DNA from 4 places in the Kluyvera huaxiensis genome. Region 1 is predicted to be linked to each of the others. Evidence: predicted binding sites of a transcription regulator. Region 1 holds the regulator's gene; each other region holds the start of a gene.
What was found. The regulator Fur, encoded in region 1, represses iron uptake genes when iron is present. The targets are predictions, from matches to a motif close to ATAATAATGAGAACNACTATCAA.
Positions count from the first base shown of each region.

Region 2: fepD (Fe(3+)-siderophore ABC transporter permease) is a predicted target of Fur. The motif match lies at 3,192-3,214, and genes of this name have one in related genera.
Region 3: fes (enterochelin esterase) is a predicted target of Fur. The motif match lies at 5,495-5,517, and genes of this name have one in related genera.
Region 4: sodA (superoxide dismutase [Mn]) is a predicted target of Fur. The motif match lies at 3,144-3,166, and genes of this name have one in related genera.

Region 1 is NZ_JBEFLV010000003.1:43,565-50,916, reverse strand. It holds gene ybfF (esterase) at 132-896, shown strand; gene ybfE (LexA regulated protein) at 1,027-1,320, shown strand; gene fldA (flavodoxin FldA) at 1,472-2,002, shown strand; gene fur (ferric iron uptake transcriptional regulator) at 2,299-2,751, shown strand; gene ABOC97_RS04190 (ChiQ/YbfN family lipoprotein) at 2,867-3,202, opposite strand; gene chiP (chitoporin ChiP) at 3,253-4,659, opposite strand; gene glnS (glutamine--tRNA ligase) at 5,082-6,740, opposite strand; gene nagE (PTS N-acetyl glucosamine transporter subunit IIABC) at 6,925-7,352, opposite strand, start outside.
Region 2 is NZ_JBEFLV010000014.1:10,982-18,333, forward strand. It holds gene entC (isochorismate synthase EntC) at 1-635, opposite strand, end outside; gene fepB (Fe2+-enterobactin ABC transporter substrate-binding protein) at 867-1,826, shown strand; gene entS (enterobactin transporter EntS) at 1,876-3,120, opposite strand; gene fepD (Fe(3+)-siderophore ABC transporter permease) at 3,230-4,237, shown strand; gene fepG (iron-enterobactin ABC transporter permease) at 4,234-5,226, shown strand; gene fepC (iron-enterobactin ABC transporter ATP-binding protein) at 5,223-6,017, shown strand; gene entF (enterobactin non-ribosomal peptide synthetase EntF) at 6,456-7,352, opposite strand, start outside.
Region 3 is NZ_JBEFLV010000014.1:20,968-28,319, reverse strand. It holds gene ABOC97_RS15055 (AbgT family transporter) at 571-2,133, opposite strand; gene entD (enterobactin synthase subunit EntD) at 2,326-2,949, opposite strand; gene ABOC97_RS15045 (TonB-dependent siderophore receptor) at 2,999-5,257, opposite strand; gene fes (enterochelin esterase) at 5,533-6,789, shown strand; gene ABOC97_RS15035 (MbtH family protein) at 6,805-7,023, shown strand; gene entF (enterobactin non-ribosomal peptide synthetase EntF) at 7,020-7,352, shown strand, end outside.
Region 4 is NZ_JBEFLV010000016.1:60,876-68,227, reverse strand. It holds gene cpxR (envelope stress response regulator transcription factor CpxR) at 1-257, shown strand, start outside; gene cpxA (envelope stress sensor histidine kinase CpxA) at 254-1,627, shown strand; gene yiiM (6-hydroxyaminopurine reductase) at 1,706-2,443, opposite strand; gene sodA (superoxide dismutase [Mn]) at 2,450-3,070, opposite strand; gene rhaT (L-rhamnose/proton symporter RhaT) at 3,361-4,395, shown strand; gene rhaR (HTH-type transcriptional activator RhaR) at 4,401-5,249, opposite strand; gene rhaS (HTH-type transcriptional activator RhaS) at 5,321-6,157, opposite strand; gene rhaB (rhamnulokinase) at 6,461-7,352, shown strand, end outside.

The sequences.
Region 1 (7,352 bases):
TCAAAACCCAACAGCGGGTAGCGCCAAACCAGGAACGCGGCAAAATTCGGATGAGTTCCTTACTTGCCCCTGAGCGTTAGAATGTCCAACATGATACCCTAACCCGACAACGCGAAAAAAAGAACTTTGCTATGAAATTGAATGTCCGAGCGCAATCTGCACAAAACCTGCACAATAATTCCCCCATCGTCCTCGTCCACGGCCTGTTTGGCAGTCTGGACAATCTCGGTATCCTGGCGCGCGACCTGATTGCTGACCACGATATTATCCAGGTTGATATGCGTAACCATGGACTGTCGCCGCGTTCTGAAGAGATGAACTACCCGGCCATGGCCCAGGATCTTCTCGATACGCTCGACGAGCATAATATTGAAACGGCGACGCTTATCGGCCACTCCATGGGCGGTAAAGCGGTGATGGCGCTGACCGCACTGGCACCGGAGCGTATCGACCGTCTGGTTGCGATTGATATTGCGCCGGTGGATTATCATGTTCGCCGTCATGATGAAATTTTTGCTGCGATCAATGCAGTGACCAACGCCGGTGTTGCCACGCGCCAGCAAGCGGCTACCGTCATGCGTGAATTCCTTCATGAAGAAGGGGTCATCCAGTTCCTGCTGAAATCCTTCGTTGACGGCGCCTGGCGCTTCAACGTGCCGGTGCTGTGGGAACAATACCCGCACATTGTTGGCTGGGAAACTATCCCCGCGTGGGATAAGCCTGCCCTGTTTATTCCCGGCGGCAATTCGCCGTACGTTACCGAAGCCTATCGAGACAGCCTTTTAGCCCAGTTCCCGCAGGCCAAAGCGCACGTTATTGCCGGTGCCGGTCACTGGGTGCATGCGGAAAAACCAGACGCTGTACTGCGCGCTATCCGCCGTTACCTCGCAGAGTGATTAAAAATGCATCGACCGCGCGCCAGAATGGCCGCGGTCGTTGGCGTGCGGGTTCCACTGATGTATGATTGCGCGCTGTCTGCGCTGGGCACTGCCCGGTAGCTTGTTTTCCCCGAAGTCACTCAGAATCATGGCAAAAGAACAAACGGACCGTACGACACTAGATTTGTTCGCAAATGAGCGTCGCCCGGGAAGACCAAAAACCAATCCGCTTTCGCGTGACGAACAGCTCCGCATCAATAAGCGCAATCAGCTAAAACGCGACAAGGTTCGCGGGCTTAAGCGTGTCGAACTGAAGCTGAATAACGAAGCCGTTGACGCGCTCAACGAGCTGGCGACTGCCCGTGATATGAGCCGCAGCGAACTCATCGAAGAGATGTTGATGAACCAGCTTGCGCTGCTGCACGGACAGGGGAAAGTCTGAAAAATCCCCCCAAAACACGCTTTCATGTAGCAGAGTGTGCAGTCCGGCACGATTGCTGTTTCCGCACACTGCGCTGTTCTGCTATGATTGCCCTTATCTGTGGGCAATAAGCCACCACCATATCATTAAGTTTCAAGAGGTTATTTTACTCATGGCAATCGTTGGCATCTTCTTCGGTAGCGATACCGGAAACACCGAAAATATCGCAAAAATGATTCAAAAACAGCTTGGTAAAGATGTCGCTGACGTGCATGACATCGCCAAGAGCAGCAAAGAAGATCTGGCTGCGTTCGATATCCTGCTGCTGGGTATCCCAACCTGGTACTACGGTGAAGCACAGTGCGATTGGGATGATTTCTTCCCAACGCTGGAAGAAGTAGATTTCAACGGTAAACTGGTTGCGCTGTTCGGCTGTGGCGACCAGGAAGATTACGCGGAATATTTCTGTGATGCCCTGGGCACCATTCGCGATATTATTGAACCACGTGGCGCAACCATCGTGGGTCACTGGCCAACCGCAGGCTACCATTTTGAAGCGTCTAAGGGACTTGCCGATGACGATCACTTCGTGGGTCTGGCGATTGACGAAGACCGTCAGCCAGAACTGACCGCGGAGCGCGTTGAGAAATGGGTTAAGCAGGTGGCTGAAGAACTGCACCTGGACGAAATCAAAAACGCCTAATCGCAATAATGAGGTGTAATTATCAAATTGCACCTCATTAATAGGTAAAAGCAATTAAAATAATAGCTACAAATTTTTAACTTTTTATCGCATACCTGTACAATATCTTCTGATTTAGCGCAGGTTCATCGCTCAGTTTGTCGGTGAAGCCTCGTTTTTGAAAGCTTAGCTTACCCGGGCCTTGCTGTTTTCATTTTGATAGGGCCATTCTATAATGAGACGCATTAATTCGGGTGCATTCTCTGTGAAACTTTCGCTGATGGAAGTTAATCGTTTAGCAACAGGACAGATTCCGCATGACTGACAATAATACCGCATTAAAGAAGGCTGGCCTGAAAGTCACACTTCCACGGTTAAAGATTCTGGAAGTTCTTCAGGAACCTCATAACCACCATGTCAGCGCGGAAGACTTATACAAACGCCTGATCGACATGGGTGAAGAGATCGGTTTAGCCACGGTTTACCGCGTACTGAACCAGTTTGATGACGCTGGCATTGTGACTCGCCATAATTTTGAAGGCGGCAAATCCGTATTCGAACTGACTCAGCAGCATCACCACGATCACCTGATCTGCCTCGACTGCGGCAAAGTTATCGAGTTCAGCGATGATTCGATTGAAGCGCGCCAGCGTGAAATCGCGACCAAGTACGGGATTCGCTTAACCAACCATAGCCTGTATCTTTACGGTCACTGCGCTGAAGGCGACTGCCGCGAAGATGAACACGCTCACGACGGCATCGAAAAATAACGACCGCCGCTCGTCAAAAAACCAGCCATTGTGTGCTGGTTTTTTTTTGCCTATCGGTCTGGTATCGACATAAAAAAACCGCTGCAAGCAGCGGTTTTCAGTTCTTAACACGACATTATTTTTGTGGCGTATTGTTGCTGCGAATTTCCTGCCAAATCTTATCGCACTTGCTGGCCACGGCCTGGTCGTTACCCGTTTTTCTCGCCAGAATACACTGCTGATAATCCAGCACGCGTACGCTTTCCTGGTTCGCGAACTGCTCGTGCTTCTTATCTTGTTTCAGCACGTTCAATACGCTCTGGCAGGCCTGGATTTTATCCGGATTACCTTCCGCCGTATTGATACAGGCGCTATAGGCATCTTTCAGTTTGGTGTCTTCTTTCGGCGCAGGTGACTGCGCACAAGCGGTAAGGCCGACAGCCATTAAGGCAACAATAATCAATTTTTTCATGCGATGAACCTCTTAGCGGCGGCAGAGGTTTCCCCCTGCCGCGTCATGCATCAGAAAATAGTGAACGGTGCGATAACCATGAATTTCACGTCACGCTCGTCCTGGAAGATGTTGCCGTAACCACCGCCCCAGCTTGGAATGTCGGAGTGGTTGTCATACTGGGTGAAGTGCAGTTTGAACAGAGTCCCTTTCGCGCGGCCATCCTGTACGGTGTAAGCCACATCGAGGCTGTAAGCAGACTCTTTGATTTTGTTGTTTTTGTCGTAGTAAGCATCTGGGTTCATCTGCCAGGTCGATGGCTTAGCATCCCATGCGTAGACGTAAGACGCGCCCACTGCCCAGCCCGGGAGATCCCAGTTTTTCAGGTCATACATCGAACCGAAGAACACCGCTTTTTCGCCGTTGGCGTTGAAGTCAGAGCGGTTATCCCACCAGATATCCAGACGACCGTTGGAGGAAGCGTAGGTTGGCGTCATACGCTGCAGGAAGAAGCCCTGCTGACCTTCAGCTTTAACCCAGGTCCCTTCCAGGCGGAAGTCGAAGACCTCTTTCAGCTTGTAGCCGAAGGTTAACGCTTGCAGCCACGCGGTGCCGTCGTAAATATCGTTCACACCGTGATCGCTCACTTTGTCACGGGTACCGTAGAACTGATAGCTGGTGGTCAGAGGGCCGCCAGGGATATCGAATTTGTAGCTACCTTTGGCGAAGTACTGATCAACATAGCCTTCTGCCTGACCAAATGCCGCTTCCAGCACCAGGTCATTTTTGAAATCGTATTTAGCGCCGATGGAGTGCAGGTAGTCGACCTTGGTCTTCTTATCGTTCTGATAGAAGTTATCCATTTCCAGATGCCAAGGTGCCTTGTACTCATTGGTCCACATGTAGGAGAAGCTCAGTGCACCGTTGTCGCCGTAGTCGAAGTTCGCCCCGGCTTCAGCGCCCTGGTAAGTACCAGGCATAAAGCTCCAGTGTGGTGCCAGCAGAGTTTGACCGGTTGGCTGAATGTAACCGGCACGTGCCCAGGTTGGCCCAAGCTTGAATTTAGCTGCCGCTTTATACAGGCTGATACCAGACTTATCACCGCTGTAATCTTCGCTATAACCTTTGTTTTTTGAAGAGAACGCGATTTCGTTCGGGTGACCACTTTCGCTGCTTTCGTTCATTTCAATCGCGGTAAATGCAGCGATATCAAGACCGAACATATCGGCGGCATAGCCAGACTGGAAGTCGAGATTGGCGTTCCAGGTGGAGTGAGAAAGGTTGGTTTTATATTTATCGTGATCGGTAACATCTTTACGGTCACGCTCACGCTGCCAGTAATAGATGCCGCCAGTTAATGATGAGTCGTCAATGAACCCTTCAGCTTTTGCATCCGGTGCCATTGTAAAGCCCGACAGTGCTGTCACACCGGCGATAGCCAGCGCCAGCGTACTACGTTTGCCACTAAACGTACGCATAGTTAAATCCTCTTTGACTTTTAAAATGCCGCCGCAAAGCAGAGGCAAAAAAATAAAAACTTTAAAAAAAATGAACTTCTGGAAAAAGGTGTTTCGCTACACCGATAGACTATTTTTCGCGACGCGAATTATCAATCCTTTTCCGCAACAAGAGTGCAGGATTATGACAAAGCGCACATATTTGGTTTCAATGTGTAACGGAGTGCGTTATTAACATTTCCCGTCACCAACCCTTATGGGGCCTGGATGAAATGTTAATGAGACCGTTTACATTATGTTTTTCCGGATGAATTACAATCATCATGCAAATGCATTAGAAGTGGCGTGATTGCATTAATTCGCTACGCGAAAATATTATTAGGCGATTCAGGGATAAAAAAAACGCCGCTCAGAGGCGGCGTTTTGGTAGGGCAAATGACCGTTTAGCCAACCCAGGTATCACGTAAACCGACGGTGCGGTTAAATACCAGCTTGTCTGCGGTGCTGTAGCGGCTGTCGAGACAGAAGTAACCCTCACGCTCAAACTGATACGCTTTACCGGCCTCAGCGGCCTGCAGAGATGGCTCACCGTAGCCCTGAGTGATAACCAGTGATTCCGGATTCATCACCGACAGGAAGTCTTCTGCGGCACCTGGATTCGGGACGCTGAACAGGCGATCGTACAGACGGATTTCAATCGGCAACGCGTGTGCAGCGCTGACCCAATGAATTACGCCCTTCACTTTACGGCCATCGGCCGGATCTTTGCTCAGGGTATCCGCATCGTAGGTACAGAAAATCGTGGTGATATTGCCTTCGGCATCTTTCTCCACGCGTTCTGCTTTCACCACGTAGGCGTTACGCAGGCGAACTTCTTTACCCATCACCAGACGCTTGTACTGTTTGTTCGCTTCTTCACGGAAGTCGGCGCGGTCGATCCAGATCTCTGCGCTGAACGGCACTTCACGGCTACCCATTTCCGGTTTGTTCGGATGGTTAGGCATAGAGACCATTTCGCTCTCGCCCTGCGGATAGTTTTCGATGACCAGTTTAACTGGATCGATAACCGCCATCGCGCGTGGTGCGTTTTCGTTCAGATCTTCGCGAATGCAGGATTCCAGAGAAGCCATCTCAATGGTGTTGTCCTGTTTGGTCACGCCGATGCGTTTGCAGAATTCACGAATAGCAGCTGCGGTGTAACCACGACGACGCAGACCGGAAATCGTCGGCATACGTGGGTCATCCCAACCTTCAACGTGCTTCTCAGTCACCAGTTGGTTCAGCTTACGCTTAGACATCACGGTGTATTCCAGATTCAGGCGCGAGAATTCGTACTGGCGCGGGTGAACCGCAATAGTGATGTTGTCGAGAACCCAGTCATACAAGCGACGGTTATCCTGGAACTCAAGAGTACACAGTGAATGCGTAATCCCTTCCAGCGCATCGCTAATGCAGTGGGTGAAGTCGTACATCGGGTAGATGCACCACTTGGTGCCGGTCTGGTGGTGATCGGCAAATTTAATACGATACAGCACCGGATCGCGCATCACGACAAAGGATGATGCCATGTCGATTTTGGCACGCAGACAGGCTTTACCTTCTTCGAAGCCACCGGTACGCATTTTTTCGAACAGCGCCAGGTTCTCTTCTACGCTGCGATCGCGGAACGGGCTATTTTTACCCGGTGCGGTCAGCGAGCCGCGGTATTCGCGGATCTGTTCCGGCGTCAGTTCATCGACGTACGCCAGACCTTTGTTGATAAGTTCTACCGCATAGGCGTGCAGTTGATCGAAATAATCAGAGGAGTAGCGAACGTTGCCTGACCAGTGAAAACCTAACCACTCGACGTCGTTTTTGATGGACTCAACGTATTCGATGTCTTCTTTAACCGGGTTGGTGTCATCGAAACGCAGGTTGCACTGGCCCTGATAGTCTTGCGCAATACCGAAGTTCAGGCAGATAGATTTCGCATGGCCGATGTGCAGATAGCCATTTGGCTCTGGCGGAAAACGAGTATGCACCGTAGTGTGCTTACCGGTAGCCAGATCTTCGTCAATGATCTGACGAATAAAGTTTGTCGGGCGGGCTTCAGCCTCACTCATCGTAGATTCCTCAAAGCGTAAACAACGTATAACGGCATATGATCTTATAAGCCGGACGGACTGACAACCTTTAGTTACGCAAAAAATGTCGCAAACGAAAATATTGGGGCAAATTGCTGCAAAAAAAAGCGGCGGAGGATTTCCCCCGCCGCTTAAGGCATTAATCAACTTTACTCAGGAGCGATTATTTACCTTTAATCTCATACAGTGGCGTTTGACCGGCAACTACATGACCTTCGGCTTTAATTACCAGACCGCCGAAATCATCGCTGTTGCTGCAAACAACCGGGCTAATCATTGAACGCGCGTTAGCGTTGAGGAACTCCAGATCCATTTCCAGGATTGGCTGACCCGCAACCACTTCCGCACCCTCTTCAACCAGACGTTTGAAGCCTTTACCTTCCAGCACGACGGTATCGATACCCATGTGGACAACGATCTCCGCACCTTTGTCAGTTTCCAGACAGAACGCGTGGTTGGTGTTAAAGATTTTCACGATGGTACCCGCTGCCGGTGAAACAACGGTTTTATCCGTTGGTTTAACCGCTACGCCGTCGCCTACCGCTTTGCTAGCGAACGCTTCGTCAGGAACCTGTTCCAGAGCAACGATGT
Region 2 (7,352 bases), on a different contig from region 1:
AACGAACTGTAATGGTCGCCCTCTTTACGCAGCAGCAGCTCCGGGCTGGCGCCCAACAGCACGCCGCCGTCGGGCAACGGAACGTGGAAGTTAAAGCTCGCCGGGTTCTGCGCCACCAGGCGCTCCAGCAACGCACCGCTGTCTAGATTCTGATCGGCGGTAATATCAATCAGACGCGAGAGCACCACTTTATCGACCTGCGGCGTCGCCGTCAGCGCAGCCGCTTGCGCGACCATATCGAGGAATATCGGGTGCTCGGGGATCTCCTGACGCGCGGTCACGGTCATCGGCTCGCGTGAAACGCTGTAGCGCGACGACTTCTGTTTCGCTGTCCGCGAAAACGTCTCGCAGCGCTCAGGAATAAACAGTGCGGAAGGCTGGCGGGTATCGAATGGGATCGCACCTACCATCACCGGGTTTTCAATCCCGGCAGATTTTGCCGCAGCAAATGCCGACGCTAACCCTTGCTGGAAGGCACTGTCGGACGCGTCGCCCCCTTCCGCCGGGCAGGTAAAACGAGTGAAGCAGCCAGACGTAGTAAAACTGCGAAACGGCGACATAAAGAAAAAGCTGTCGGCCTGGATCGGGGCCTGATGCTGCTGTTGTTGCGTTTCCGCGGCCAGTGACGTTTCCATATCATTCTCCAAAAACGATAAAGATATTACGAATAATTATCATTTATATTTTGGCTCCGTAACCTAAAAGTAAACGCCTCGTATGTCAACAGGACGAAGCAGCATCTTGTGCTTAATAGCATCGTCGTATGCCCGATGTTGTTCTTCAGCATCGTGGGCAGAACGCTTGCATCGGGACGGGACAATAGTTGAAAATGAGAAGCATTAACCAACCATAACCAGGACTTGTCCGTGAACTTCACCGCCCTGTGGCGTACCGCCGCACTCATCGCAGGCTTTAGCGTTTTGGGATTAACCTCAGCACAGGCCGCCGATTGGCCGCGACAGATTACCGACAGCCACGGCGTCCATACGCTGGAGCACAAACCGACCCGCATCGTCTCGACCAGCGTAACCCTCACCGGATCGCTGCTGGCCATTGACGCACCGGTTGTCGCCAGCGGTGCGACCACGCCAAATAACCGCGTCGCCGATGGCCAGGGTTTCCTGCGCCAATGGGGCGATGTGGCTAAAGCGCGCAAGCTGACCCGCTTGTATATCGGTGAGCCAAGTGCCGAAGCCGTCGCCGCGCAAATGCCGGATCTCATTTTGATTAGCGCTACCGGCGGCGACTCGGCGCTGGCGCTGTACGACCAGCTCTCCACCATCGCCCCGACGCTTATCGTCAACTACGACGATAAAAGCTGGCAGGCGCTGCTAACCCAGCTCGGGCAGATGACCGGCCAGGAGAAACAGGCTGCCGATCGTATTGCCGCCTTCGACAAACAGCTCGCGACGGTGAAACAGCAGATTAAACTGCCGCCGCAGCCGGTGAGCGCGCTGGTCTATACTGCCGCCGCCCACAGCGCAAACCTGTGGACCAGCGAATCCGCTCAGGGTCAGTTCCTTAAGCAGCTCGGCTTCACCCAGGCCGCGCTACCGGCTGGCCTGCATGCCAGCCAGAGTCAGGGCAAGCGCCACGACATCATTCAACTTGGCGGTGAAAATCTGGCGACCGGCCTGAACGGTGAAAGCCTGTTCCTGTTTGCTGGCGATCAAAAGGACGTTGACGCGATCTATGCCAACCCGCTGCTGGCCCATCTGCCGGCGGTGAAAAATAAGCACGTTTACGCGCTGGGCACCGAAACGTTCCGTCTGGATTACTACAGCGCCACCCGAGTGCTGGAACGCCTGTCGGCACTGTTTGGCTAACCGATTATCCGGCCTGCGCGACGCTGTAGGCCGGACAAATCCATCGTAATCAGGCTTCTGTCGACGCCGGTATTTCGCGTCTAAACCGGCGAAGCTCACCCAGCACCAACAGCAAAATCCCACCGACAATTGCTAATCCCCAACCGCTGACGCTGGCGGAAGCCACCGGGGTCAGAATCGCCCCCAGCCCGCCCAGCAGCGCCGCACCAATGGCATCGCCGGTGACGTTCTGCGCCGTCCACAGACCGTTAATACGTCCCAGCATCGCTTCGGGCGTCTGGGTCTGAATCAGGGTGTATTGCAGCAGAGAACTGATGGCGCTCAGCCAACCGAACAGCGCCAGACACACCATTGCCAGCGTCCAATGCGGCATCACGGCAAACAGGCCAATAGCAACAAAAGCCCCGACGGTTGCCAGCAGCATAATCCAGCCTGGACGCTCATTTTGCGCCAGCCGCCCGCTGGTCAGTGCGCCAAAGGCTGCCCCTAGCGGAATTGCCGCATACAGCAGGCCAATCTGCGATGCCGATATCTGCCAGCCCTGTGCCAGCGCCGGATAAAGCACGCGTACGGCGCTGGCCATGGTGACCAGCGCGCCCAGCAGCGCAATACCGCCAATCAGCGGGCTACCGAGCAGAAAACGAAAACCGGCCACCAGCGATTTCAACGGATGTTCACGCGGCTGCGGTGGCGGCGGCAGCTGCGGTAAACGTAGCAGGGTCAGGGTAGTGATAAAGGTGCCCAGCGCCGCCAGCAGGTAGTTCCACGACACGCCTCCAGAAGCCAGCAGCAAACCGCCGACCATCGGTGAAATCACCGAGCCCAGGCGCACGGTGAGCATGGTAATTGCTCCGGCCTGCATCAGGTTTTCACGCCCGACCAGCGCCGGCGTTGCCGCCAGCAGCGCGGTCACGCCCAACGAGGCGAAGAAACCGTCCCACAGCCCCAGCAGATAGATAGCCACCAGCGAAGGTTCCGGCAGCAGCGCGTTCAGCCACAGGCCGATAAAACCTACGCCGCAGGTGCCGCGCGCCAACAGAATCAGTTTACGGCGCTCATAGCGGTCGGCCAGCACGCCGCCGACCATCAGGCCGACAAACATTGCGCCACCGGTCAGCGTCACCGATAGCCCAACCTGCCAGGTCGAATGGGTCATCATTTGGATTTGGACCGGCACGGCTACGCCGAGCAGACCCAGTGAAAGAATGGAGATAAAACGGGCGATAAAGACGGCGCGGAAAGCCGGATGCGTTTTGAGCAGGCTCAGATCAAGGAGCCGGGATTGTCGGTTCATTACAAGGCCTTGTATTTTTTTCATACCCTTTCCAGGGGCGCTCATGCTACCATAAACGAATAAGATAGATAACGATAATCACTATCATTATCACATCAGGGATGTCACCATGTCGTTTTCCACTCCCGTGCTGCGTGCCATAACGTTGCCCGGTTTGTTGATACTGCTGTTTCTCGCCGTTACCCTCAGCTTATTAATTGGCGCTAAACCACTACCGATTTCCGTCGTTGTGGATGCTCTCAGCGGCACCTGTCAAAGCGCCGACTGCATTATCGTGCTCGACGCCCGTCTGCCGCGTACGTTGGCCGGACTGCTCGCCGGTGGCGCACTAGGTCTTGCGGGTGCGCTGATGCAAACTCTCACTCGCAATCCCCTTGCCGACCCGGGTATTCTCGGCGTTAACGCTGGCGCGAGCTTTGCCATCGTCCTCGGGGCGGCGCTGCTCGGTATCTCTTCGCCGCAAGAACAGCTGGTGATGGCCTTTTGCGGCGCGTTGGTCGCCTCGCTCATTGTGGCCTTCACCGGCAGCGCAGGCGGCGGCCAGCTCAGCCCGGTACGCTTAACGCTAGCGGGCGTGGCGCTCGCCGCGGTACTGGAAGGTTTCTCCAACGGTATCGCCCTGCTCAACCCCGATGTTTACGATCAGCTGCGTTTCTGGCAGGCCGGTTCTTTGGATATTCGCACCCTGCAAACGCTGAAAACGGTGCTGGTGCCGGTGCTTATTGCCGGTGCCATAGCGCTGATGATGAGCCGCTCGCTCAATAGCCTGAGCCTCGGTACCGACACCGCTACCGCGCTGGGTAGCAAAGTGGCGCGGACGCAAATTACCGGGCTGCTGGTGATTACCATTTTGTGCGCCAGCGCCACGTCGGTGGTGGGGCCTATCGCCTTTATTGGCCTGATGATGCCGCATATCGCCCGCTGGCTGGTCGGCGCGGATCATCGCTGGTCGCTGCCGGTCACTCTGCTCGCCACCCCGTCGTTGTTGCTGTTCGCCGATATTATTGGCCGCCTGCTGGTGCCCGGTGAACTGCGCGTCTCGGTGGTCAGCGCCTTTATTGGCGCGCCGGTGCTGATTTTCCTTGTTCGTCGTAAGGCGAACGGAGGTGTCCGATGACCACACCTTCCCGCCGTTTAATCATTAGCTGTCTACTGCTACTCGCCGCATGCTTGTTGCTCACGCTGTTGAGTCTGCGTAGCGGCGCGGTGACGCTGGAATTGTCACAAATTTTCGCGGCTCTGTTCGGCAATGCACCCCGCGCTATTACCATGGTAGTGACCGAGTGGCGCTTGCCGCGCGTAATGATGGCGCTGCTGATTGGTGCCGCACTCGGTGTGAGTGGCGCTATCTTCCAGTCGTTGATGCGCAACCCGCTGGGGAGCCCGGACGTGATGGGCTTCAACACCGGCGCGTGGAGCGGCGTGCTGGTGGCGATGGTCTTCTTCGGCCAGAGTCTCACCACCATCACGCTGGCCTCAATGGCCGGTGGCATTGTGACCTCGCTGCTGGTGTGGGCGCTGGCATGGCGAAATGGGATCGACACCTTCCGGCTGATTATTATCGGCATTGGTATCCGCGCGATGCTGATGGCTTTCAACACCTGGCTGCTGCTGCGGGCGTCGCTGGAGACCGCGGTTTCCGCCGGTTTGTGGTTTTCCGGCTCGCTCAACGGGCTAACCTGGGCCAAAATCTGGCCCGCCGCACCGCTGATGGTGATTGCGCTGGCGTTCTCGGCGTTACTGGTACGCCGTCTGCGCCTGCTGGAAATGGGCGATGACAGCGCCTGTGCGCTGGGCGTACGCGTAGAATATTCCCGCCTGCTGCTGATGCTTATTGCGGTGGTGTTAACCGCTGCCGCCACCGCGCTGGCCGGGCCGATTTCGTTTATCGCGCTGGTTGCACCGCACATCGCCCATCGTCTTAGCGGCACTGCCCGCTGGGGGCTGACCCAGGCGGCGCTCTGCGGCGCAGTTTTGCTGGCCGCCGCTGATTTCTGCGCCCAGCAGCTGTTCTTGCCTTATCAACTTCCGGTGGGCGTTGTGACCGTCAGCCTTGGCGGTATCTACCTCATCGTGTTGCTTATTCAGGAGTCTCGCAAAAAATGACCGACCATGTAGCCCGTTTGCGCGGCGACCAGTTAACCCTCGCCTACGGTAAAAAAACCATCGCCGAGTCGCTGAACGTCACCATCCCGGATGGTCATTTCACCGCCATTATCGGCCCGAACGGCTGCGGTAAATCGACGCTCTTGCGCACGCTCAGCCGTCTGATGACGCCGACGCAGGGTCACGTCTACCTTGATGGTCAGGAGATCCAGCATTACGCCAGCAAAGAGGTGGCGCGACGGATTGGCCTGCTGGCACAAAACGCCACCACGCCGGGTGATATTTCGGTTCAGGAATTGGTGGCGCGCGGCCGCTACCCGCACCAGCCGCTGTTTAGCCGCTGGCGTCAGGAAGATGAAGACGCGGTGCAAAACGCCATGCAGGCTACCGGGATTGTTAATCTGGCGAGTCAAAGCGTGGACACCCTTTCCGGCGGGCAGCGACAGCGCGCGTGGATTGCGATGGTGCTGGCGCAGGACACGTCGATTATGCTGCTCGACGAGCCAACCACGTGGCTGGATATCAGCCATCAGATTGATCTACTGGAACTATTGAGCGAACTGAACCGCGAGCGCGGCTTTACGCTGGCCGCCGTGCTGCACGATTTAAATCAGGCCTGCCGCTATGCGACCCATTTAATTGCCCTGCGTGACGGGAAAATTGTGGCGGAAGGTGCGCCAAAAGAGATAGTCACCCCGGAGCTTATTGAAGCGGTGTACGGGCTGCGCTGCATGATTATCGATGACCCGGTGGCGCATACGCCGCTGGTGGTGCCGCTGGGAAGGCGCTGAGATTTTATGACCTGCGAACCTGCCCCCTCACCCTAGCCCTCTCCCCACGGGGGAGAGGGAACGGTACGGAGCATATTGTAAAGTTCAGACTCAGCCTGCCCCTTCCACCATCGGGAAAAGGGAACCGTACGGTGCATATTGTAAAGTTCAGACTCAGCCTGCCCCTCCCACCATCGGGGAAAGGGAACGGTACGGTGCAAATTGTAAAGTTCAGACTCAGCCTGCCCCTCCCACCATCGGGGAAAGGGAACCGTACGGTGCAAATTGTAAAGTTCAGACTCAGCCTGCCCCTCCCACCATCGGGGAGAGGGAACGGTACGGTGCCAATTGTTTCTACTCGCTAAAGCTCAGGCTCAGTCTGCCCCCTCTCCCTTTTTAAGGGAGAGGGTTGGGGTGAGGGTTACTGCACGGTACCCTCACCCGCTCACAGCAACGAACCTACCCCAGTATCTCGCGGATCACCGGACCAATCGCTTCAAATGCCGCTGGCGTGATGATGTCTACGTGCGCGCAGTTCTGGCTGTATACCTCCAGTTCTCCCACCCACGGCCCCCAGGCCACCAGCGGATCGGCCTGACGCGTTTTCTCGGCGACAAACAGCGTCGCCTTACCGTCAAACTGTGCGCTATGTGCAGTGGTGAGCAGACGTACCGCATCGGCGTAGTTACCTTCGATGGCGGTAAACAGTTCGCTGGAAGCTTGCCCCTGCTGTGCGGCAAGGAAGGCTTCACGTTCGCGATCAATCTCGGCCAATACAGCCGGATCGAGACCGTTAGCCTCTTTTTCCGCCCAGTTTTGCGTTTCCGGCGGCCAGGTATCCAACAGACCGAGGAACGCCACCTCTTCGCCTTGCTGGCGCAGACGCGCCGCGATGCCCTGCGCCAGCGTGCCGCCCAGCGAATAACCTAACAGATAATACGGCCCGCGCGGCTGCTCGCGTCGCAGCGTCGCTAGGTGATGTTCGCAAACCTCGTCCAGCGTGGAAGCTGTTTGCATCGGCCCCTGAGGACGCGGCGACTGAATACCGGTAATTGACCAGCGCGGCGACAGATAGCGCGACAGTACGCTGAACTGCCAAGCGAAGCCGGAAGCCGGATGGAAGCAGAACAACGTTGGCCCCGTCCCGCTGCGCAGCGGCAGCAAAGGCTCATAGCCCAGACGCTGCGCCTGTTCATCATCATTGGCATCCAGCAAAACGCTGAGTTTCCCGACCGTTGATGAGACCATCACCTGCCCCGGCGTGACCTGACGCCCCACACTGCGGCTCAGCATTGCCGCCAGCCGCATCGCCAGCAGCGAATGGCCGCCAAGCGCAAAGAAATCGGCGTCGATATC
Region 3 (7,352 bases), on a different contig from region 1:
CTTCCGGCTTTCGGGTCGGGCGCGAGGTAACATCCCTGTAAAACCGCGCCCTCAGCCCACATCCCTGTGGGCTGCCCCGGCCTCCAGGCAACGCCTCGGCGATTCAGACGCCACCTAAAGTCGCTGCAAGTTTTCAGCTAAAAGCCAACGCCAATATTGCTGAAACCGATGAGTCCCCGCTTGAAATCGGTGAGCCGGAGAATGGAAGACAAGGTCAGTCCGCCAGGGATGGCGGACTGAGGCGAACCGAGACACGACAAAATTGCCGGGAGCAATTTTGAACAACGCTTGCGTTGGCCCGAAGGGCGAGTCCCAGGGATGGGACGAGTAGCGTCGAGTTGAGCCGTGCCGCAGGCTGGAGTTCGGAGGCGAACGCAGTGCGAAGCACCGATTTCGCTGCGGGGCCGCGGGGATTGCAAAGGGGGGCGCGGCGCCCCCCTTAGCCCGTTCACTGATAAAGTTGTTTCATATTCTACAAAACATAAGGTGAACGGAATACCGCACTCAACAGCCAAACAGTTTCATGTTCTGCCAAACATCAAGTGAGCGGAATTTCGCATTACGGAAATATCAGCTCGGACTCCAGGTATACGGAGCCGCCACACCCAGCGGTAAACCTACGCCCCACCACACCAGCAGCAGGATGCTCCACGCCACGAAGAAAGCGATGGAATACGGCATCATCATCGATACCAGCGTACCGACCCCTGCACCTTTCACATAGCGCTGGCAGTAGATAACGATCAGCGGGAAGAAGACCATCAGCGGGGTAATGATGTTAGTGCAGGAATCACCGATACGGAACGCCGCCTGGGTCAGCTCCGGGGAAATCCCAACTGCCATCAGCATCGGAACCATAATTGGCGACAGCAGCGCCCATTTTGCCGACGCGGAGCCAATCAGCAGGTTCACCACCGCGGTCAGTACAATCATGCCGATAATCGTGGCCTGGCCCGGCAGCTCCAGCGCTTTCAGACCGTCAGCCCCCATTAAGGCAAACAGCGTGCCGATGTTGGAGTCGCTAAACGCTTTGATAAACATGGCGCAGAAGAAGGCCATCACCATGTACGACCCCATCTTACTCATGGAATCATTCATTGAGCCAATTACGTCCTTACCGGTTTTAAAGGTGCCGGACGCGAAGCCGTAGACGATACCCGGCAGGATAAAGATCAGGAAAATCAGCGGCACGATGGATTTCATAATCGGTGCGCTGTAGGAAGTTAATGAACCGTCGGTACCGCGCAGCATGGAACCTTCTGGCCAGGCGGCAGCGGCCAGCGCCGCCAGACCCAGCAGCATCACCAGCAAGGCGCGAGTAAAGGCGCGGCTCTCCTGCGGAGTCACGTTGGACATATCTTCATCGTGCTTAAAATCGCCGTCGATGGCCATTTTACTGACGCGTGGCTCGACGATGCGCTCGGTGACCCACCAGCCGACCAGCGTAATGATGATTGATGAGGCGATACCAAAGAACAGGTTGCACAGGGTATTGACGGTATAGCTGCTGTCCAGCAGCTGGGCCGCGGCCTGGGTAAAACCTTGCAGCAGCGCATCGTTACCGGTTGGCACCATGTTGGCGGCAAAACCGCCGGAGACGCCGGAGAACGCAGCCGCAATCCCCACCAGCGGGTGACGTCCAGCGGACATAAAGATAATCGCACCCAGCGGGATGACCAGTACATAGCCCGCATCGGCTGCCACGTGGCTGAACATGGCGACAAAAATCAGCATTGGCGTCAGCAGCTTTTTCGGCGTCACGCGCAGCATCTTTTTCAGCGCCACGTTGATAAAACCGGAGCTTTCAGCCACCCCCACGCCCAGCATTGCCACCAGCACGATGCCCAGCGGCGCAAAGCCGGTGAAGGTGGTGACCATATTCGCCAGCGTATTGGTTAACGCCTCGGCGGAGAGCAGGTTGTTAACTTTGACCGCTTCCTGGGTCATCGGGTTGATGACGTCAAAGGTCATCATCGACAGCACCGCCGATAGCCCCATCACCGCCAGTAAAAAGTAGAAAAAGATAATCGCTGGCTCAGGCAGACGGTTGCCCGCTTTTTCGATGGCGTTCAGGAAGCCGCTCATCAAGCGGCTTTCGCTCACTTCATTCCGTGTCCGTGTTTGCGTATTCATTCGATTCCTTAACTCATAACAATTGTTTCATTGTTTGTGTGAATGTTTCAAACGAATAATAGGGGTAATTGCGGAGGGAAACTATATTTTTATGGCTGATAAAACTGACAGAAACCACATTTATTGATTATTTATTCTGGCAATCAGTTTATAGCTGGTTGTTGGTTCGGTATTTTCGATTTCCGGTCATATTTATGGCTGGGTGTAGAGGGTCAGGATGATATGAGGTTCAATCGCGAACCAACTCAGGCGCGCGGTGAGTGAGAGGGCGGGAACCGCCAGGGTGATACTTTTTTCATCAAGCTGCTGGAAGGTGGCGTCATGAAAATGAGCCAACGTTGGATGGTGTTCCGCTAAGGCTTTATAGAGACTCTCTTTTGCCGAAAAGACGAGCGTCAACGCCAGAGGGAAGGGCTGCGGGCATGCGCGAAGTATGGCCAATTCGCTATCCGTGGCAACCTGATGCGCGAGCGTATCAGCGAGGTGAGGAGTAAAAATCGCTTCGATGTCGATACCGACGGGGGCTGTGGACGCTATTGCCACCGCCGTATTACCACTATGGCTGATGCTGCCGTAAAGCCCTGCGGGCCACAGTGGCTGACGACGCTCGCCAATACCCGGCACGCCTTTTTCACCGAATTCACGCAGCGCATGAACGGCGGCAATGCGTCCGGCGAGATGTTCGGTCTGGCGCTTTTTACCTGATTTTGCCAGTTGGGCGTGATGCGGTAGCCACAGCAGATCGCCTGGGGTAAAGGTGTCGGGCTTAAAATCGATGCGCTGAATGGCGTTGAGGGTGCGGTGATGAGTAAGCATGTGGCTCCTGAAGAACCCTCTCCCGGGCGGGAGAGGGAAATACAGCTTATCAGAAGTGAGTGTTAACGCTCATATACCAGGTACGGCCTGGCTCGTTGTAGGTGTTCGCACCTGCACCGGCCATATAAGCACCCGTTTTGGTATCGCTCACGGTCTGGGCATTACCCTCACGCCACAGACGTTTGTCGAAGACGTTATCCACGCCGCCGGTCAGGCTAAGGTTTTTGTTCACATCCCAGGTCGCGCTCAGACCAACAATGCTGTAAGGGCTTACTTCACTGGTGGACGAACCAGTCACCGGTTTACCTTGGTAATCATATTTCTTCGGCTGCTGTTTGCCGTACCAGGTGAAGGTCGATTGCAGAGAAACATCCTGATGTACCTGCCAGCTCAGCGTTGAGTTCAGCGTGTACTCCGGAATAATCGACAGACGTTCGCCGGTCTCTTTGTTCTTACTCTGCAGCATGTAGGTGATGTTGTTGGTCCAGTTAACGGTCTCGCTAACTGGAATGTTCAGCGTCCCTTCCAGGCCTTCGACTACTGCTTTCGGGATGTTTTCCCACTGATAGATATCAGTTTTGGTTGTACCTTTGGTGATACGGTAGAGCGGCGTTGTGCCCGCTTCGATCTTATTGCGGTAATCATTACGGAACCAGGTCACGCCGGCCAGCCAACCATCACGTTTGAACTCCAGACCAATCTCTTTGTTGATGCTGGTTTCTGCTTTCAGGTCGTCGTTACCCAGCATGTAGCAGCCGATACCACTGGTGGCTCCGGTCGCGAAGCAACCCTGGCCTTTGCTGTACAGGATGTAGTTCGGGTTGGTTTGGTACAGGCTTGGCGCTTTATACGCTCGCGCAATGCCCATTTTCAGCGTGAAATCGTCACCCAGCCCTTGAGACAGGTTCAGAGATGGGCTCCAGTTGTCGCCGACGACGCTGTGGTGATCGAAGCGCAGTGCAGGCGTCAGCATGGTGCTGTCGGTCACTTCCATGTTGTTCTCGGCGAACAGTGAGAAGATCTCTGCCTGAGAATACGGGCTACGGGCATCCGTGCTATAGCCAGGAATGTTGCCGCCCATGAAGGTTTGGGTGTTGGAGCTGGAATCCTTCATACGCTGCTGGTTCCACTCGGTACCCAGCGTCAGGTTCTGATTAACCCACAGCTCAAATGGAATGCTGATTTCGCTGTGTAGCATCACGTCGGCCAGATCGGTATCGCTAAACTGGTCGCTGTTGAACAATCCTTCCAGGCCGCCGGCCAGACCTTCACCCAGACGAGAGTTACGGGTATGTTCGTACTGCGCCCAGTTGCTGGTGGTGATGCCGTTATCCCAGCCGCCGTTCCAGGTCAGCGCATAGTTCTGACGATACATACGGTTGGTTTCTTTACCGTAGTATTTTTTCACCAGACCGCTGCTGGCGTTATCGTTGTTGGTGTTCTGCGTGTCACCCGCATACAGGTTGCCCTGGCGGCTGTAGCCTGCTTCGAACTCCAGCGACTGCATTGGCGCGAAGTCCCAACGCACAAGACCATTAATGTCTTTATTTTCAACACCTTCACGACCGGCTGGCATGGTGTCGGAGTATGCGCCGGTACGTTCAGATTGATGGCCCTGGTTAATATCCCACGCATCGGCCTGAGTTTTATCGAGATTACCGAACAGACGGAAGCTGAAGTCCCCGCCCAGCGGGCCGTTCAGGCTAAAGTTGGTACGTTTGGTCGAACCTTCTTCCTTGTGTTCAGGCGCGTTCAGGTAGGTATTCCATGAACCGTGCCATTCATCGCCACCTTTTTTGGTGATGATGTTGACCACGCCGCCCGCCGCGCCGTTACCGTAACGGGCAGCGGCTGGGCCACGCAGGACTTCAATGCGTTCAATCATTTCCGGCGGCACCCAGCCGGTATCACCGCGGGTATCACGCTCGCCGCGCCAGCCCTGGCGGACGGAGTTACGGCTGGTGACCGGCTTGCCGTCGATCAGAATCAGGGTGTTTTCCGGGCCCATACCGCGAATATCGATCTGGCGGTTGTTACCGCGCTGGCCGCTGGTGGAGTTACCGGTCAGGTTAACGCCCGGCATGGTACGGATGATTTCAGAAACGTCGCGTGCCGGTGGGCGCTTGCGAATTTCATCGGCGGTGATAGTTGAAACGCCCGGTGCCTGCAGGTTCTGCTCGGCGGCGGTGACCACCATGGTTTCCCCGTCAGCGTCTTTGGTGGTGGTCTCAGCAGCAAAAGCCGGAGCCGCGACGCCATAAATACCCAAGTTGACCAGGAAGGCCAGGGATTTGATTTTATTATTCATTGTGTGTCCTGCTTTTCGTCGCCGTATGCTGTGTGTATCCATTCCCAAGGGGGACGCTACGACGTGGTTATATGCATACCCGTCATACTTCACGCTGCAGGTGCGTTGGCTGCGCTCGCTCACCCCCGTCACGGACTTATGTACGTTCCTGGGACTCGCTCTCTTGCCGCCTTCATGCAGCGCGAATTATTTAGGGTATTAAGCATGTGAAAGTTGCGCGTCAATACGCTATTGCAAATGCAAATAGTTATCAATAATATTATCAATAAATTTTCATGTGTAAAAAGAAATTCCACAATAAACATGGGGTTAACGTGGTGGGAAAGTTAGTGACAGGAAGTGACGCATGGTGGGAGATGATAAAAGGCCCTCAATATGAACAGGTTAGCGATGATTTTCAGGTGACTTTCTGGTGGCGCGACCCGGCTGGAAACGAAACCACATCGCCGATTCAGCGGGTCTGGATTTACATCACCGGCGTCACCGACCACCATCACAACTCCGCCCCGCAGACCCTGCAACGTATCCCTCACACCGATGCCTGGTGCTGGACAACGACCCTCCCGCCAACCTGGCGCGGCAGCTACTGCTTTGTTCCTTCCGAGCGCGAAGATGATTTTTCTGCGGAAATTTTTACCGCTGATGAGCCCGACCGCATGCTGCTGCGTGAAGGCTGGCGCAAGCTGTTGCCGTGTGCGATTGCCGATCCTTTGAATTCGCAAAGCTGGAAGGGCGGGCGCGGGCATGCGGTTTCGGCATTTGAACTGCCGCAGGCGCCCGAGCAGCCCGGCTGGTCAACGCCAGCCGCCGAATGGCCTGAACCGCAGTGCATGACCTGGCGCAGCGAACGGCTGGGCAATCAGCGTCGGGTATGGGTATTCAGCACCGGCGAATCGTTTGACGGCGAACGCCCGCTGGCCGTGCTGCTGGACGGTCAATTCTGGGCCGAAAGCATGCCGGTCTGGCCAGCGCTTAGCGCACTGACCGAAACGCAAAAACTCCCTCCGGCGGTCTACCTGCTGATCGATGTTATCGACAACGCTCATCGCAGCCGGGAGCTGCCGTGCAACGCGGATTTCTGGCTGGCGGTACAGCAGGAGCTGCTGCCGCAGGTGCGGGCGATTGCACCGTTTAGCGACCGCGCTGAGCGCACGGTGGTGGCGGGGCAGAGCTTTGGCGGCCTGTCGGCGATGTACGCCGGTCTGCACTGGCCGCAGCGTTTTGGCTGCGTGCTCAGCCAATCGGGATCGTACTGGTGGCCGCATCGCGGTGGGCGACAAACCGGCGAGATTCTGGAACAGCTTCAACGCGGTGAACTCAACCCTCAGGGCCTGCGGATCGTGCTGGAAGCCGGAATTCGCGAGCCTATCATTTTTCACGCCAATCATGCGCTGTTGACGCAATTACAGCGCATGCAGCAGCCCGTTTTCTGGCGTCAGGTTGACGGCGGACATGATGCGCTTTGCTGGCGCGGCGGGCTTACCGCTGGGCTAATGGCGCTCTGGGATACTCAGGCCGCAAAGCAGGATTAACGACAGGAGTTTGGTATGCAAGTCAGTAACCCCTTCGACGTGGCGCAAGGGCAGTTTTATCTTCTGCAAAACCCTAAACAACAGTTCAGTCTCTGGCCACAACAGTGCTTGCTGCCCGCTGGCTGGACGGTGATTTGCGAGCCACAGCCGCTTGAGGCATGCAATGCCTGGCTGTCGGCCAACTGGAACACGCTCCTTCCCGCTAATTTTGCCACCGCCGGAGGCCAGTCATGAGCGCCCGTTTACCGTTAACCGCCGCTCAGCCGGGGATCTGGATGGCGGAAGCCCTCTCCACGCTGCCTAACGCCTGGAGCGTGGCGCACTACGTTGAACTGAAAGGGGATATTGACGGTGAGCTGCTGGCACGCGCCATTGCCGCCGGGATGATGCAGGCCGACACGCTGCGCCTGCGTTTTACTGAGGATAACGGCGACGTCTGGCAGTGGGTGGACGAAGGTGCGGTGATTGCTGAACCGCCGATTTTTGACTTACGCCATCAGGCTGACCCGCAGCAGGCGGCGCTCGCGAAAATGCAGGCCGATCTCGCACAGAACAGCCGCGTA
Region 4 (7,352 bases), on a different contig from region 1:
CCAGCTTTGATGGCCAGACGCTGGAGTTGACCGGTACCGAATTTACCCTGCTTTATCTGCTCGCACAGCACCTGGGCCAGGTGGTTTCTCGCGAACACTTAAGTCAGGAAGTGCTAGGTAAACGCTTAACACCGTTCGACCGCGCCATTGATATGCACATTTCCAACCTGCGCCGGAAGCTGCCGGAGCGTAAAGACGGTCATCCATGGTTTAAAACCCTGCGTGGTCGTGGCTACCTGATGGTCTCCGCTTCATGATTGGAAGTTTAACCGCACGCATCTTCGCCATCTTCTGGCTCACGCTAGCGCTGGTGTTGATGCTGGTTTTAATGTTGCCAAAACTTGATTCACGCCAGATGACGGAGCTGCTGGATAGCGAGCAGCGCCAGGGTCTGATGATCGAGCAGCACGTTGAAGAAGAGCTGGCGAACGATCCCCCCAATGATTTGATGTGGTGGCGTCGGCTGTTCCGCGCAATTGATAAATGGGCCCCGCCGGGCCAGCGTCTGCTGCTGGTCACCAGTGAAGGCCGCGTGATCGGCGCTGAACGCAACGAGATGCAGATTATCCGTAACTTTATCGGCCAATCTGACAATTCCGATCATCCGCAGAAGAAAAAATACGGCCGCGTAGAGTTGGTCGGGCCATTTTCTATCCGCGACGGTGAAGATAACTACCAGTTATACCTGATTCGCCCAGCCAGCAGCTCGCAGTCCGATTTTATCAACCTGTTGTTCGACAGGCCGCTGTTATTGCTGATTGTCACGATGCTGGTCAGCGCGCCGCTATTGCTATGGCTGGCGTGGAGTCTGGCGAAACCGGCGCGTAAGCTGAAAAACGCCGCCGATGAAGTGGCCCAGGGCAACCTGCGTCAGCATCCGGAGCTGGAAGCCGGGCCGCAGGAGTTTTTAGCGGCGGGCGCGAGCTTTAACCAGATGGTGATGGCGCTGGAGCAAATGATGACCGCACAGCAGCGTCTGCTCTCCGATATCTCTCACGAGCTGCGTACACCGCTGACGCGCCTGCAGTTGGGCACCGCCCTGCTGCGTCGCCGTAGTGGTGAAAGCAAGGAGCTGGAGCGTATCGAGACGGAAGCACAGCGCCTCGACAGCATGATTAATGACATGCTGGTCATGTCGCGCAATCAGCAGAAGAATGCGCTACTGAGCGAGACGCTAAAAGCCAATCAGCTGTGGGGCGAAGTGCTGGACAACGCCGCGTTTGAAGCGGAGCAGATGGGTAAATCATTTAGCGTCGATTATCCACCAGGGCCATGGCCGCTGTACGGCAACCCGAATGCGCTGGAAAGCGCGCTGGAGAACATCGTCCGCAATGCGCTGCGTTATTCGCATACCAAAATTGCGGTGAGCTTCTCGGTCGATAAAGACGGTATCACCGTCCATGTCGATGATGACGGCCCAGGCGTTAGCCCGGACGACAGAGAGCAGATTTTCCGTCCGTTCTACCGTACCGATGAGGCACGCGACCGCGAGTCTGGCGGCACAGGGCTTGGCCTGGCAATTGTTGAAAGCGCCATTCAGCAGCACCGTGGTTGGGTCAAAGCCGACGACAGCCCGCTGGGTGGTTTGCGATTAACGCTCTGGCTACCGCTGTATAAGCGAACCTAAAAACAATATCGGCCTGCTTGCGCAGGCCGATTTTTTTAGCGTTGTCTTCAGCCGGAATAAGCGCTGAGCTATCCCCGACTATTTACCCCACAATCTTCGGGAATTATCTTCAATCTTGCCGCTTAAGCGGCGCTTTTGCATCGTTCTGCTCCAGCTCACCGACAGCCCGGCGGCAGCCAGCAGCCGATGGTACTGCTCGTCATCAAACGGCATAGACCAGGCGATAACGCCCGCCTCATGCACCGACACATCGCTCAGCCGCGATACCAGTTCCAGAGGTGCATCGCTGGATACCTTACCCGCTGCAATCACCCGATACAGCCAGCCCGTTTTGCCGCTGTTTTGCATTACCGAGGCCATGTCGCTGATGGCAAAGTGATAATTGAGCTTAAAGCACGGAGAGCGCGGCTGAGTGACCTGGATTAACGTTTCACCCCAGCGATAAATATCGCCGATAAACACGTTGTGTTCGGTCATACCTTCCGTCGACAAGTTTTCCCCAAATGCCGGGGCGTAAAATAAAGAGGCCTGTTCAGGGAAGTCTCGTGCCCATTCGGCGTAATGCTCGCGAGGATAGTGGCATAAGGCGCGGTCAGGGCCGCCGTGAATTTTTTTTTCCGCCTGTTCATCGCCCAGCAGTCCTAAATCGGTGAGCTCCAGCTCGCCGTCTATCTGCACTTTAGCGATAGCACTTGGGCGGCTACCGTCGTAATCGCGGATTTTGCCAATGAACACGTCAACCGGATAATGCATCTGCTGCTCCTTACGCGGATACAAAAAAAGCGAGTCATCAGACTCGCTTCTACAGACCGGCAATGCAAATTATTTTTTAGCTGCGAAACGTGCCGCGGCTTCATCCCAGTTCACCACGTTCCAGAACTCTTTGATGTAGTCCGGACGACGGTTCTGGAATTTCAGGTAGTAAGCGTGTTCCCACACATCCAGGCCCACAATTGGGAAACCGGACGCGCCAGAAACAGCTTCACCCATCAGCGGGGAATCCTGGTTCGCGGTAGAAACCACAGCCAGTTTGTCGCCTTTCAGCACCAGCCACGCCCAGCCAGAGCCGAAACGGGTCGCCGCTGCTTTTTCGAATTCAGCTTTGAAGTTATCAACGGAACCGAAGTCACGCTCGATAGCTGCCAGCAGATCGCCCTGCAGGGTGGTGCCTTTTTTCAGGCCTTTCCAGAAGAAGCTGTGGTTAGCATGGCCACCTGCGTTGTTACGCAGAACGGTTTTCTTATCAGCCGGCAGTTGATCCAGTTTCGCGATCAGTTCTTCCGCAGACAGGGAAGCGAACTCCGGCAGGCTCTCCAGCGCTGCGTTAGCGTTGTTGACGTAAGCCTGGTGGTGCTTGCTGTGATGGATTTCCATCGTCTGTTTGTCGAAGTGCGGTTCCAGGGCATCGTACGCATAAGGCAGTGATGGCAGGGTATAGCTCATAATCATCTCCATTATTGTCGGGCGGCAAACCTGTAAACGCCGCGTAATCAGTTGGTTCATTATAGTTAATTAAATGATATTGAAAATGATTATCAATGCCGTAGTTTTTATAAGGATATAACCGCGAGTTATGGTTAGCATTTTGTGAGGAAGAACAGCCTATTGCACCGTTCACTGCCAGTATTTACTCATGAATGGCAACGACCGAAAGGTCAAAAAATTGACTAATTTTTACACTCATCACGTTGGACGACGATTCGTACGATAAAAAACGGATGAGGATAAAAGTAATGAACCATGCAATTACGATGGGTATTTTTTGGCATTTGATAGGTGCAGCCAGTGCAGCCTGTTTCTATGCCCCGTTCAAGAAAGTTCAGCGTTGGTCATGGGAAACCATGTGGTCTATCGGCGGGATTGTCTCCTGGATTCTGCTTCCCTGGACAATCAGTGCCTTACTGCTTCCCGATTTTTGGGCTTACTACCACTCTTTTAGCGCTTCAACGCTCCTGCCGGTGTTCTTATTCGGCGCCATGTGGGGGATTGGTAACATCAACTATGGCCTGACCATGCGCTATCTCGGCATGTCGATGGGGATAGGCATCGCGATCGGTATTACGCTGATTGTCGGTACGCTACTCACCCCCATTATTAACGGCCAGTTTGGCGTACTCATCCACACGAAAGGCGGCCAGATGACGCTGCTTGGCGTGATGGTTGCCGTCATCGGCGTAGGCATTGTGACTCGGGCCGGTCAGCTTAAAGAACGCAATATGGGGATCAAAGCGGAAGAGTTTAATCTCAAGAAAGGGCTGGTGCTGGCCGTCATGTGCGGCATCTTCTCTGCCGGGATGTCCTTTGCGATGAGTGCCGCAAAACCGATGCATGAGGCTGCGGCCGCATTAGGCGTTGACCCCCTGTATGTCGCCTTACCTAGCTACGTGGTGATCATGGGCGGTGGCGCGCTGGTCAATCTCGGGTACTGCTTTGTTCGTCTGGTAAAAGTCAAAAACTTGTCGATTAAAGCAGACTTCTCGCTGGCAAAACCGCTTATCGTCAGCAATATCCTGTTGTCCGCCCTGGGCGGATTAATGTGGTATCTCCAGTTCTTCTTCTACGCCTGGGGCCACGCCAGCATTCCCGCACAGTATGACTACATGAGCTGGATGCTGCACATGAGCTTCTACGTGCTTTGCGGTGGGATAGTCGGTCTGGTCTTGAAAGAGTGGAAAAACGCGGGCAGCCGTCCGGTCAGCGTGTTGAGCCTGGGCTGTGTGGTGATTATCATCGCCGCCAACATTGTTGGCTTAGGTATGGCAAGTTAAGTCACTTAGGCGGCAACGCGACTGCGCTGCCGCCACTGCCCCGGCGTAACGCCAATCTCCCGGTTAAACACCACGGAAAAATAGTTACTGTCTTCAAATCCGCACAGCATCGCCACTTCACTAATGAGCATTTCGGTGTGTTGCAGCAAGTACTGCGCATGGCAAATCCGCAGCTGACGTAAATAGTGGTTCACCGTCATCCCCGTTTGGCTTCGGAACTGCTGGCGCAGCGTACGCTCACTGCACCCCTGCTGCTCACAGAAAATATCCAGCGCAAACGGCCGATTAAGGCTGCCGGCCAGCACCGTCAGTAGCTTATCCAGCAGCGCTTCGCTCTGCGTCGCCGCCTGGTTATCCGTCGCGTAACGATAACGTTTAAGGCAGACCACCAGTTGAGCAAATAGCAGCTCGGACATCTCGTTGGCTAACGCATCGTCTTTACGACTCTCCTGTTCCAACTGGGCCATTATCTGCCGCGCCTGGGTCATACCGGTGCTACCGATACGCCAGTGCGGTGCCCAATGTGAGCCGTGCAGCCCTGGAATATGCGAAACCCAGTCAACGTTAAGCTTTAAGCGCTCGGGGCAGTAGATAATATTCTGTAAAACCAGATCGTTAACCGAGGCGTAGGAGTGCTTATCTTCGGCACGGATGTAGAAGAGATCGCCGCGAGTGATGCGATAGGGGCGATCGTTCAGGATGTGTAGCCCGTTGCCTCGCCAGACCATCACCAGCTCGCAGAAATCATGGGTGTGTTCGGCAAACACGTTCTGCGGGTAACGGTCGGCCACCGCGACGGCCTGCGTCGGGCTGGCGAAAAAGTCGGATTTTCGAAGAATTAACTGGCCTGACACGCGGGCACCTCACGGCTAACAACTTTTTATTATTAGCCGTTTTGCGGTAAAAAACGGTGATTACCTTCGCGTTACTGAAGCATCGTATCGCGCCCCTGGCGGATATCGCGCGGCGACCAGTTAAATTCCCGGCGGAACAGCGTCGAGAAATGGTTGCTGTCACCAAAACCGCAACGATAGGCAATATCGGTGACGCTTTCATCGCTATGGCGCAGCAGATGACGCGCTTTAATCAGGCGCAGACGGTTGAGATAGCGCTGTGGCGTGAGGCCTGTACAGTGCTTCAACTGCCGGTGCAGCGTGCGTAAAGAGAGCGAAAAATCATCCGCCAGCCCTTCCCAACATACCTCTTGCGCAAAATTCTCTTCCAGCCAGGCCATCAGCTGGTTAAGGCGGGCATCATTATCCTCGGTCCCTTGTTCCTGACTGCCTTTTCGTAGCACGACCAGCAGTTGCATAAACAGAATCTCACGGTTAGCCAGCGACATCATATCGGTGCCGTCCTCCACCGCTTCCATCTGGCTGACGATAGACCTGACTTGCTGCAACGTACTCTGGTTCACGCGCCAATGAGAAGGATAGTGGCCGTCCTGCTCCTGCGGCAGCAATTTGTTCAGACCTGACAAAAACTGGAAAGCATCCGGCGCACGGTACAGCACGTTGGTCAGACACAAATTATCGGTGTGTTCATAGAGGTGTCGGTCGAAGTCACGGACAAAGCAAACCGTGCCTCCGCAAATGGTATGAGGCTGACCATTGAACACATGAATACCTGACCCATGTTCAACAATAACAATCTCATTGAAATCATGATGATGTTCGGGAAAGGCGGCCTGCGGAAGTCGTGGTTCGATAGCAACGGGCAATTGACCTGATGAGAAGAAATCCACGCTGTGTAGTACGGTCATAACGACTCCCGACAGATGAGAAATATTATCAGGATAGTAATAGTCGGTGAGCGATCTGACCTTGACGTTTTGACACTAAAGCGCGCAAACCCGGTCGTTTTTTCAAGAAACAGCCGGAAAGATCGGGAAATGAGGTCGCCATCACACCGCCCCCAAATGGCCTCATCACAGGAATTTGTGAACTCCCTCACGTTCATCTTTGCTTTCTTGCCAGCGCCCTATTTCGCCTGTCAGTGGCGAGAAGGTTGTGTCATTGCCCTTTTTCTAGACTGGGCGGTAATGACTCATAGAAGGACTCTTACCATGACTTTTCGCCATTGCGTGGCCGTCGATTTAGGCGCCTCAAGCGGACGTGTAATGCTGGCGCGTTTCGATGCCGCACAACGTTCGTTGTCACTGCGCGAAATCCACCGTTTCGTGAACAACCTGCACAAACAGGACGGTTTTGAGACCTGGGATATCGACGGCCTGGAAGCCGAGATCCGCATCGGGCTCAATAAAGTGTGCGATGAAGGCATTCTTATCGACAGTATCGGTATTGATACCTGGGGCGTGGACTATGTGCTGCTGGGCAAAGATGGCCAACGAGTTGGCCTGCCGGTGGCGTATCGCGACAGCCGCACCGACGGCGTGATGGCTATCGCCATGGACCAGCTGGGCAAAAGCAACATCTACCGCCGCAGCGGCATTCAGTTTCTCCCCTTTAATACGCTATATCAGCTGCGCGCGCTGGTTGAACAGCAGCCGGAGCTGGTGTCGCAAGCCGCTCATGCGCTGCTGATCCCGGATTACTTCGGCTATCGTCTGACCGGAAAAATGAACTGGGAATACACCAATGCCACCACCACACAGCTTATCAATATCGACAGCGATAACTGGGATGAAGACCTGCTGAACTGGACCGGTGCGCCGGCATCATGGTTTGGTACGCCAACCCATCCTGGCAACGTAGTTGGTCACTGGATTTGCCCGCAGGGCAATCAAATTCCGCTTGTTGCCGTCGCCAGCCACGATACCGCTAGCGCCGTGATTGCATCGCCATTGGTGAGTGCCGACGCCGCCTATCTCTCTTCAGGTACCTGGTCGCTAATGGGCTTTGAAAGTAAACAGCCCTACACCAGCGAGCAGGCGCAGCGCGCAAATATCACCAACGAAGGCGGCGCAGAAGGCCGTTATCGAGTGCTGAAAAACATCA